DNA from 3 places in the Bacillus yunxiaonensis genome. Region 2 is predicted to be linked to each of the others. Evidence: riboswitches for the same ligand, from Rfam matches in the RefSeq annotation. Region 2 holds a riboswitch; each other region holds the start of a gene.
What was found. A riboswitch is a leader RNA that binds a small molecule or an ion and turns the genes downstream of it on or off. The one in region 2 is predicted to bind thiamine pyrophosphate.
Positions count from the first base shown of each region.

Region 1: linked by a shared signal. The riboswitch ahead of thiT (energy-coupled thiamine transporter ThiT) and the one ahead of WAX78_RS20375 (MTH1187 family thiamine-binding protein) in region 2 are both predicted to bind thiamine pyrophosphate.
Region 3: linked by a shared signal. The riboswitch ahead of tenA (thiaminase II) and the one ahead of WAX78_RS20375 (MTH1187 family thiamine-binding protein) in region 2 are both predicted to bind thiamine pyrophosphate.

Region 1 covers NZ_JBAWSV010000010.1:83,009-86,150, forward strand. The annotation lists gene feoB (ferrous iron transport protein B) at 1-1,295, opposite strand, end outside; gene WAX78_RS22115 (FeoA family protein) at 1,292-1,519, opposite strand; TPP riboswitch at 1,718-1,819, shown strand; gene thiT (energy-coupled thiamine transporter ThiT) at 1,908-2,477, shown strand; gene WAX78_RS22125 (hypothetical protein) at 2,552-2,881, opposite strand.
Region 2 covers NZ_JBAWSV010000008.1:106,159-109,300, forward strand. The annotation lists gene WAX78_RS20365 (ABC transporter substrate-binding protein) at 1-453, opposite strand, end outside; gene WAX78_RS20370 (ABC transporter permease) at 450-1,220, opposite strand; gene WAX78_RS20375 (MTH1187 family thiamine-binding protein) at 1,198-1,518, opposite strand; TPP riboswitch at 1,623-1,725, opposite strand; gene WAX78_RS20380 (cytochrome-c oxidase) at 1,857-2,228, shown strand; gene WAX78_RS20385 (methyl-accepting chemotaxis protein) at 2,344-3,142, opposite strand, start outside.
Region 3 covers NZ_JBAWSV010000006.1:6,194-9,335, forward strand. The annotation lists gene WAX78_RS17385 (SH3 domain-containing protein) at 1-501, opposite strand, end outside; TPP riboswitch at 1,026-1,134, shown strand; TPP riboswitch at 1,194-1,294, shown strand; gene tenA (thiaminase II) at 1,381-2,076, shown strand; gene WAX78_RS17395 (ABC transporter ATP-binding protein) at 2,045-2,794, shown strand; gene WAX78_RS17400 (ABC transporter permease) at 2,791-3,142, shown strand, end outside.

The DNA.
Region 1 (3,142 bases), on a different contig from region 2:
AGACGTGCTGAACATGACATAAATGGCGTCACTAAAATCGTAAGCAGTCTCTCTTTCTCCTGTTCAATCGTTCTCGCAGCCATAACACCTGGTACATTACAACCAAATCCAATAATCATAGGAATAAATGCTTTTCCATTTAGTCCAAAAAACTCCATAATACGATCCATGACAACAGCAATACGCGCCATATATCCAGAGTCTTCTAATAATGAAATGAAGAAGAACAATGCAAGGATTTGTGGAACGAATACGATTACCGCACCGACACCGGCAATTACGCCATCTGTAATGAGCGCTCGAATAAATTCAGATGCCCCCATATTAGTTAAAGCTGTTGTTACCCAATCTGTGAACGGTCCCCCGATAAATGCATCAAGTTGATCAGATAAAGGTGTTCCAATCCACGAAAACGTCACCTGAAAAATGAAATACATGATCCCTAAAAAGATCGGAAGCCCCCAAATTTTATGGGTAATTAATTTATCAATTCGTTCAGAAAAAGGAATGCTTCCTTCTTTCTCATGACGAATAACATTTGTTTTCAACTTTTCAATATACGCTGCACGTGCTCCGTACATATGCTGTTCCAGCGTTATGTCTAGTTCTGCTTCTAATGCAGAGCGGATTGCTACAAGTTCCTTATAAATAGGCAATTGATTTAACTCTTGTTCTACTACTTCATTATTGCTCAAAAATTGAAGTGTAAGCCATCTTGGGTGCTCATAATTCGTTTGTTGCAGTTTATCCATAACTTGCTGAATTCCTGCATCTACCTTTTCACCATAAGAAAGAATAAGTGGCTTCTGTTCTACATGATCACTCTCGTGAAGAGAAGCTAATAATTCCTCACAGCCTTTTCCGCTCCTTGCAATAACCGGAATGACTGTTACACCGAGCATTTCAGTTAGTTTCTTCACATCAATTATAATGCCACGCTGCCTGGCAACATCTATCATATTTAAACCAATTGAGAGCGGCTTACCAAATTCTAATAATTGCAAAGTTAAATGCATATTACGTTCGAATTGAGAAGCGTCTACAATGTTTAACATATGATGAAATTCGTCTGTTAAGAGAAATTGTGTAACAACCCCTTCATCACGTGACACAGGGTTTAAATTATATACACCTGGTAAGTCTATTAAAGTTCCCTTCTTATCTTTTAACTTACCAATCTTTTTTTCTACAGTTACTCCGCTCCAGTTCCCTACATATTCATAAGAACCAGTAAGCGCATTAAATAATGATGTTTTCCCCGTATTCGGGTTCCCTAGTAAAGCAACTTTATTCACGCCAATTCCACCTTTATCATTTTCGCATCACAATGGCGAATAGAGATTAATTGCCCGCGGCATTCTAATGTACACGGACCATTAAACATTGCCTTTTGTTTTACACAAAGTTCGCATCCTTCAGCAAATCCAAATGAAGCTAAACGACGTTTTAATAATTTATCAAGAGATTGTAAATCTTTCACACGTACTTTTTCATCTATATTCATATCAACTAAGTTCATGATTTCTCCCCCTCAGACGATAACGATAATTATTATCAATATCAATTATAACATGAACTCCAAAAGAAAGACTATACAATATTGTGTCAATTTATCACTATTTTTTACGGTTTTATCTTATATAACATAGCTATGCTAAAATTTATTTTCCATTCTTATCCATTTTAATTTACAATAATATTAACAATCTAAGAATCTCGTTGTCACAGGGGGAGCCACGTCGCTGAGAGGGAACACATCGTTCCGACCCTTTGAACCTGTTAGTTAATGCTAACGCAGGAATTGTGCAAACGTATATACATAAATAGTTATTTGTAACTTGTATATTTCAATATTCCCCTATGATAATGATTCTTTTTTTGTAACTTGGATGTAGGGGGATTTATACATGCGTAATACAAATTTACAAGCGATGATAGAGGCAGCGATTCTTGCAGCACTTGCATTAGTCATCGACATTTTGCCGCTATCTATTAAACTTCCAACAAGCGGTTCTATCTCATTTGCTATGATTCCAATTTTTATTATCGCTTATCGCTGGGGATTTAAAGCTAGTTTCTTAAGTGGTCTCGTTTGGGGATTACTACAAATTGTCGTAGGAGATGCATACATTTTAACGCCTGTACAAATGTTTATTGAATACTTCATTGCATTTGCTTTTATCGGCTTTGCTGGATTATTTCATACACCAATTCAACAAGCACTTGCCAATAGTCAAAAAACAAAAGCAATTATGTATATCATTATTGCTACATTTATCGGCAGCCTAGCTCGTTACTTCTGGCACTTTATTGCCGGCGTTATTTTCTTTGGTCAATATGCACCAAAAGGACAGTCAGCCGCTTTATATTCCTTCATCATAAACGGCAGCACAATGATTGGTTCTTTCATATTATGTGCAATTTTACTTGTCATTTTATTTACAACAGCACCGCGCTTGATTACGAAACGCGCTTAATCATAGAAAAAGAGCAGATTGCTTCTATAAGCGACCTGCTCTTTTTCTGTGCCTTAGTTTTCCATGTTACTTTCCTAATGTGAATCTGTGTGTCTTACAATTTCAGGAGTCTGAAAATGGAGTGTATCCACCTCTCGGCTGCTCTCTCGCTCATTTTTACCGTTATGCTTATGAATCCAAGATTTCATCTCATTCCATAAAACAACTCTATGCATCTCATACCCTATGTGCTGCTTCTTTATTTTCTCTTTATAGCTCGCATTCCATTTGTACCACACAATTTTATCATGTGAATCTACCCATGTTTCTTGTTGATCAACTACAGTTTTACAACCTTCATTATTAGCTAACATAATCATATCATTCTCTAATAATAAAGAAAGAGCCGCCGAGTGCCTCTCCATTCCCCTACTCCTTTCTTTTTTAGTGCTTGCCTTATTTCCCTAAAATGTGTGTGCCTTACACATACGTAGTGTATACAAAAAAGGTAGTACAAACTATCGATTTACCTTACAAAAAACCTTACAAAATTGTAAGGTTTTATTATACATCATAATATGTAACTATTATATTATTTAAGAGTTCTAATTATATATAAGAATACGTTTTGCAACACGCACTATAAACATCATATTATCCCTTTTTCCTTATATCTATATTTTATA
Region 2 (3,142 bases):
TGTTTTTAATGTTGCTTCTTCTGCTGGTCCACCCCAGCCGCCATATCTTTTTCCTTCAAACGCCTTTGGTGATGTTATATTATCTTTTTTTAGAGATGCAAACGCAGATGTATTATGTTGAATAATTGCACCAATTGATACAACTGGAACGTCTTCTCCACGTGCTATTGTTACGTTTTCTTGGTAGCTTACACCAAAATCAGCTTTTCCGGATGCAACCATTTGTTCAACAGAAGTATTATCACCAGGCTGAATAATTTCTACATCTAATCCTTGTTTTTTATAATAATCTTTCGTCTTTGCTACATATAAACCAGTATGATTTGTATTTGGAAACCAGTCCAATACCACTGTTACTTTTTTCTCTTTACTCTCCGCTTTCTTTTCTGCTGAGCAACCTGCAAATGAAAATAGTAACGAAGCTGCTAATAGCATTTTTAACCCTTTTTTCATTTTCCCTCATCCTTCCTGTAAATCCATGGTGCTGTTAGTCTTGCCACCAATTCAACAATAAAATACAACAATAACGTTACACCGACAATAACAGCGGCTATCCCAAATACACGTGCTGTTAAAAAGGATTTTGTTGCCCTTGTCAGCATAACACCTAGCCCTTCACTTGCACCAAGCCATTCTCCAATAATAGCTCCCATTACGCTATATGTAACGGCAATTTTTAATCCTGAAAAAAAGTATGGCAATACTGCCGGAAATTTCACCTTTTGATATACTTGCCACTTGCTTGCTCGCATCGTTTGAAGCAATTTCAGCATTGCTTTATCTACCGTTTGAAAACCTTCTAAAATACTAAGTGCAATCGGAAAGAAGCATACGAGAATAACAACCATTACTTTTGGCAGCATTCCGTAGCCAAACCAAATAATAAATAAAGGCGCTAGCACGACAATCGGAATCGTTTGTGAAATCACTAATAATGGATTAATTAAAACACGGAATAATGGGATGACGTCCATAATAATTGCAATACTCGTTCCAAGTACAATCGCAAAAAATAATCCGATTAAAACTTCTTGCAGCGTCTGCATTGTATTCGGAAGTAGTAAATCTTTCATTTCTATAAGTTCACGTACAATCGCAGAAGGCTTCGGTAAAATCCACGATTCAATATGGAATACCGAAACAGCTCCTTCCCATATTGCAATGAGAAGGAAAAGCCAAATTGTTGTAATTGCTATGTTAGATCGTTTCTGTTTTTTCATGATCTTCACGATACTTCCACACTTTTTCGTCAATCGTTACGCCTGTGCTTGGACGATAGTGGATTTTAATAGAAGTAATCACTTCTTCTGCCCCATCATCTATGCAAGCTTGTTGCGCACGTTTAATAATGTCCAGAAGTTCATCTAACTCTCCTTCCATTGTCGTTTCCATCGCGCCAACTTCATAGCGCACACCCGATTGCTGAACAACCTCAATTGCTTTATCTACAACTGAATATACATCTTTATGCTTCGCTTGTGGTACAACTGAAAATGAAACTGTAACTTGCTGTGACATACTAAATTCCTCCTTATATAAGCGTTTTACGAAAAAAGAAAAGGCTTTCCTGTCATGAAGCCAGGAAAGCCTTATATTCAAGTTACCATAGAATAACATATGCTACGATTCTTGATACAACTCCCTACGCTGGCATTATCCAGATCAGGTTAAGGGTCGATGCTTTATTACATCCTCTCAGCCACATAGGCTCCCCTGTTCCAATTCGTTTTCATTGTAGCACGTATTATTTTTGTGAACAAATAAAATTAAATTTTTCCATCTAATGATACTGTCCTCAAGTTCATCTTCATATATTCTATTGTACTCACAAATTAATACGGAAAGGTGGAATTTGTATGGGCATTCGCTTTATAAAGATTTCTTCTATTTATTTTATCATCGGCGTCTGCATGGGGATGTATATGTCAATGTCTCTGAATTTTGCATTAAAAAGTGTACATGTTCACTTGCTGCTTCTTGGCTGGGCTTCAATGATGGTAGCTGGCATTTTATATCATATCTTTCAAGAGGCTGGTCAGTCTAAACTAGGGAAATTTCACTTTTGGCTGCTTAATATTGGGCTGCCAGTTATGATGATCGCACTGGCTCTTGAGATTTATGGACATCATGCTGCTATTCCGTTTGTTGCCGGCGGTAGCATTCTTGTTGTTCTTGCTATTATTATATTTTCTATTAATATCTTTACACATATCAAAGAAAATTCATAATGAAATTCTTTGCAAAGTAAAACTTCCATCAGTGTTGGCCTTAGTGCACCGAAATATCGAGATAACATATATAAAAAAGCAGAAGCGGTTAGCACTTCTGCTTTTTTATGATATTTTAGCTTTTAAATTCTCCAATAAGCTCTCGCAATTCATAGGCAAGCACATTTAAACAACTTGCTAATTCTGCTACTTCTTGAACAGACATTTCCTGCTCTTTCATACCTTCTTCTACATGGTTTGTACTCTCGACATATGTCTTTGCAATATTTGAAAGATCATTTACTAAATGAACAATATCTTTACTGTTTTGCGAAATCAAGCTTGATGTTCCTGATACTTCTTTTACTTGTTTTGTCACAGACTGTGCTGACTGTAAAATTTCTGCAAAAAACACACCGCTATTTTGCACAAGAGAAATACCAGATTCCACTTCCTGTGATCCTTTTTGCATCGAAACAACGGCTTGTTCAGTTTCTGTTTGTGTTTCACTAATAAGTTTAGAAATATCTTTAGCAGATGTTTCCGTTTGTTCTGCTAATTTCCGCACTTCTTCCGCTACAACTGCAAAACCTTTTCCAGACTCTCCAGCACGCGCTGCCTCAATAGAAGCATTTAAAGCAAGTAAATTTGTTTGATTTGAAATCCCTGTAATCACTGTAACAATATCACTAATTTGCTTTGAACGATTTTCCAGCGAATAAATAATAAAAGATAAATCTTGGACCGCTTTCTGTATTAAATTCATCTGCTGAATAATTTGTTCAATCGCCTTGTTACCTTTAGCAGAATGATTCTCCATTCCTTCAGCAGCCTCCGCTACGTGCCCTGCAACTTCTGTAATTCCTTGCATCTTATTACCCATCTCATTGACAATTTCTAGACATTGCTGTACAGAAGTTTGCTGAGAATGTGCG
Region 3 (3,142 bases), on a different contig from region 2:
AGCTACGTTAGATAAAAATTCTTTCTTTACATAGCCACTTGTTCCATTATGTATAACTTTATACCATCCCTCTTGTTCTTCTTGAATCGTAACAAATTTTCCATTCGGTAATACATCAATAATTTCAGATTGCGTATTTGGCTCAGAGCGAACGTTTAATGCATCTGCATTAACGATATATTGTTGCTTACTATTGCTTGTTTTTGCTAAAGAAATTGCTTCTTTTTTTACATAGCCAGTTTTATTTTGAGTGTGAATTTTATACCATTCGTTTGTTGTTTCAAGAATTGTAACTGGAGTGTTCTTTGGAATGGTTTCAATAACAGAATCTGTTGCTTTAGGGCTAGTGTACACTTGTAATGTATTCGTTTTTACATAACCAATTTTTATTTTTGTTTTTTGCTGTGCTGATACGGTTTGTACAGTGGAATCTGTCATAGACGGGAGCATAGAAGCGACTGCGACAGTAGCTGCTGTCATTGCTGCGGCTTTCATGTTCATATAATTAGAGGCCTCCTTATGTAATAAATTTCTATATCCTTAATTATAATATAACAATATTTAATTTGTCTTGTATGCATAGAAATGTAATACTGAAAAATAAATGAACATTTTTTAATACTATAAAGTCATATAATAAAAGGATAGCAGATTTATCAGTGTTATGGAAATAGATAGAAGGAATTTGCGTTTTTCTGAACTTACAAAATACATAGAATGATATTTTATCCCGCTACTTTAGGGCAGTAAGACTCCCACCTCAAAGTTCTGAGAAAACAAAGAAGATAGGTGGGAGATAACCGTTAGTGGAGGATGAAGAACCCCCCTGATGGAAGTTTCACTTTATCTCGCTCAAAACATTGATATTTTAGGGGAAAGCTTTAAGATGAAAAGTCTCTCGTAAGACATAGAGTGACCTAACTAATCACTTTTTGTCTAAAATTAACACATATGGAAATTTGACTTTATAACTTAAAAGAGTTGCCGATGATATATGGCGATGGTATACTGACTATGTTAAATGAATATAATGCTAGGGGAGCTAGTGTTGCTAGCTGAGAGTAAGACCTATAGTCTTTAACCCTTGAACCTGATCTAGATGATGCTAGCGTAGGGAAGCAATTTGGACGATATATATAACGTCCCCGTTTCTTTGCGTATAGAAACGGGGATTTTTTATTGAAAATTTTATAGAACACCACTAGGGGTGCTTGAAAGCTGAGAGAGGTAGAAACCTTAACCCTTATAACCTGATCTAGGTGATACTAGCGTAGGGAAGTGGAAACAACAAATAGGTTTTTCTTTTGTTTGCTGTGGACCACTTCTTATATAGAAGTGGTTTTTTATTTGGAAACATATATACAGGAAGGGGAAGCGGAGATGACATTTTGTGAAAGACTATTTGAAAAGGTGCAACCTGTTTGGGAGAAGAGTCATAATCACCCATTTGTAACAGGTATGGGAGATGGAACATTAGAGAAAGATAGATTTCAATATTATATTGTTCAAGATTATTTGTATTTGTTAGATTACGCAAAATTATATGCAATTGGTGTTGTAAAAGCAACAAATCCAAAAGTAATGGCGAAGTTTGCTGAACAAATCGATGGAATTTTAAATGGAGAAATGACGATTCATAAACAATATGCAAAGCGTTTAGGAATTTCTGTTGAAGAAATGGAATTAGCAAAGCCGTCTGCTATGAATCTAGCATATACAAACTATATGATGTCTGTATCACAAAACGGTACACTTGCTGAGTTAATTGCAGCGTTGCTTCCATGTATGTGGAGTTATTGGGAGATTGGAAAGCGCTTGAATGATATTCCAGGAGCACGCGATCATGAATTTTTTGGCGAGTGGATTCAAGGGTATAGTTCTGAAGAATATGGAAATCTTTGCGTGTGGTTAATTGATTTATTTAATGAAATTACAATTGGAAAAACAGAAGAAGAACGAAATCGTTTAGAAGAAATCTTCTTATATTCCAGTCGTTTTGAATATTTATTCTGGGATATGGCATATCGTAAGGAGATGTGGGGTTTTGAGGAGCAAGAACATACTACAATTTCATAATGTTTCCTTTCATTATGAGGAGAAGCAGATTATAGCGAATCTTGATGTTGCAGTACAACAAGGAGAATTCGTTAGTATTATTGGTCCGAGTGGCTGCGGAAAAAGTACATTGTTTCGACTCATTACAGGACTTGAGGAAGCAAGCGAGGGCACTATTGATGTAATTGGAGAAACGAATCATCCTGTTGGTTATATGCCACAAAAAGATATGTTACTTCCATGGCGAACGATTATCGAAAATGCAGCATTGCCTCTTGAATGTCAAGGTGTGAAGAAAAAAGAAGCACAAATGCAAGCACGAAAATTATTGGTGCAGTTTGGACTGCAAGGGTATGAAAATAAACAGCCAAAAGATTTATCAGGTGGAATGCGTCAACGTGTATCTTTTATTCGTACGTTGTTAACGGGCGGCGACCTTTTACTATTAGATGAACCATTTAGTGCACTCGATGCATTGACGAAAGCATATCTGCAAGAGTGGCTGTTTGAACAATGGAAACATTGGCAAAAAACGATTGTATTTATTACACATGATGTAGAGGAAGCGCTTTATCTTTCCAATCGTATTTTTATCGTAACAGAGCAGCCCATTACATCATTAACAGAGCGGATTGTACCTCTTGGACAAGAACGATCTCGAAAGGATTTGCATCGTCCAGAAATGCTGGCATTAAAAGATGAACTCATTGGGATGTTACAAAGACAGGTACTTGTATGAAGAGAATTGTAGACTATGTTCCAGCTTTTATTGTTGCTGCTATTTTTCTTATTGGTTGGGAAGTAGGGGCGCGGATTCTCGATGAAATGTACATTTTACCATCCCCAAGTGCCATTGTTCAAAAAATATGGGATTTGCGGGATATATTGCTTACGGTGCATTTACCAGCAACTCTTTCTGTTACAGTTATTGGTATTGTCATTTCCGTTGTATTAGGTGTTAGTTTAGCAATGGTGATGAGTATGAGCTCATTTGCTGAGAAAGCATTTTATCCACTATTAGTTGCTTCCCAAACGATTCCAGTTACAGCTTTGGCACCATTATTTGTTTTGTGGTTTGGCTATTCTA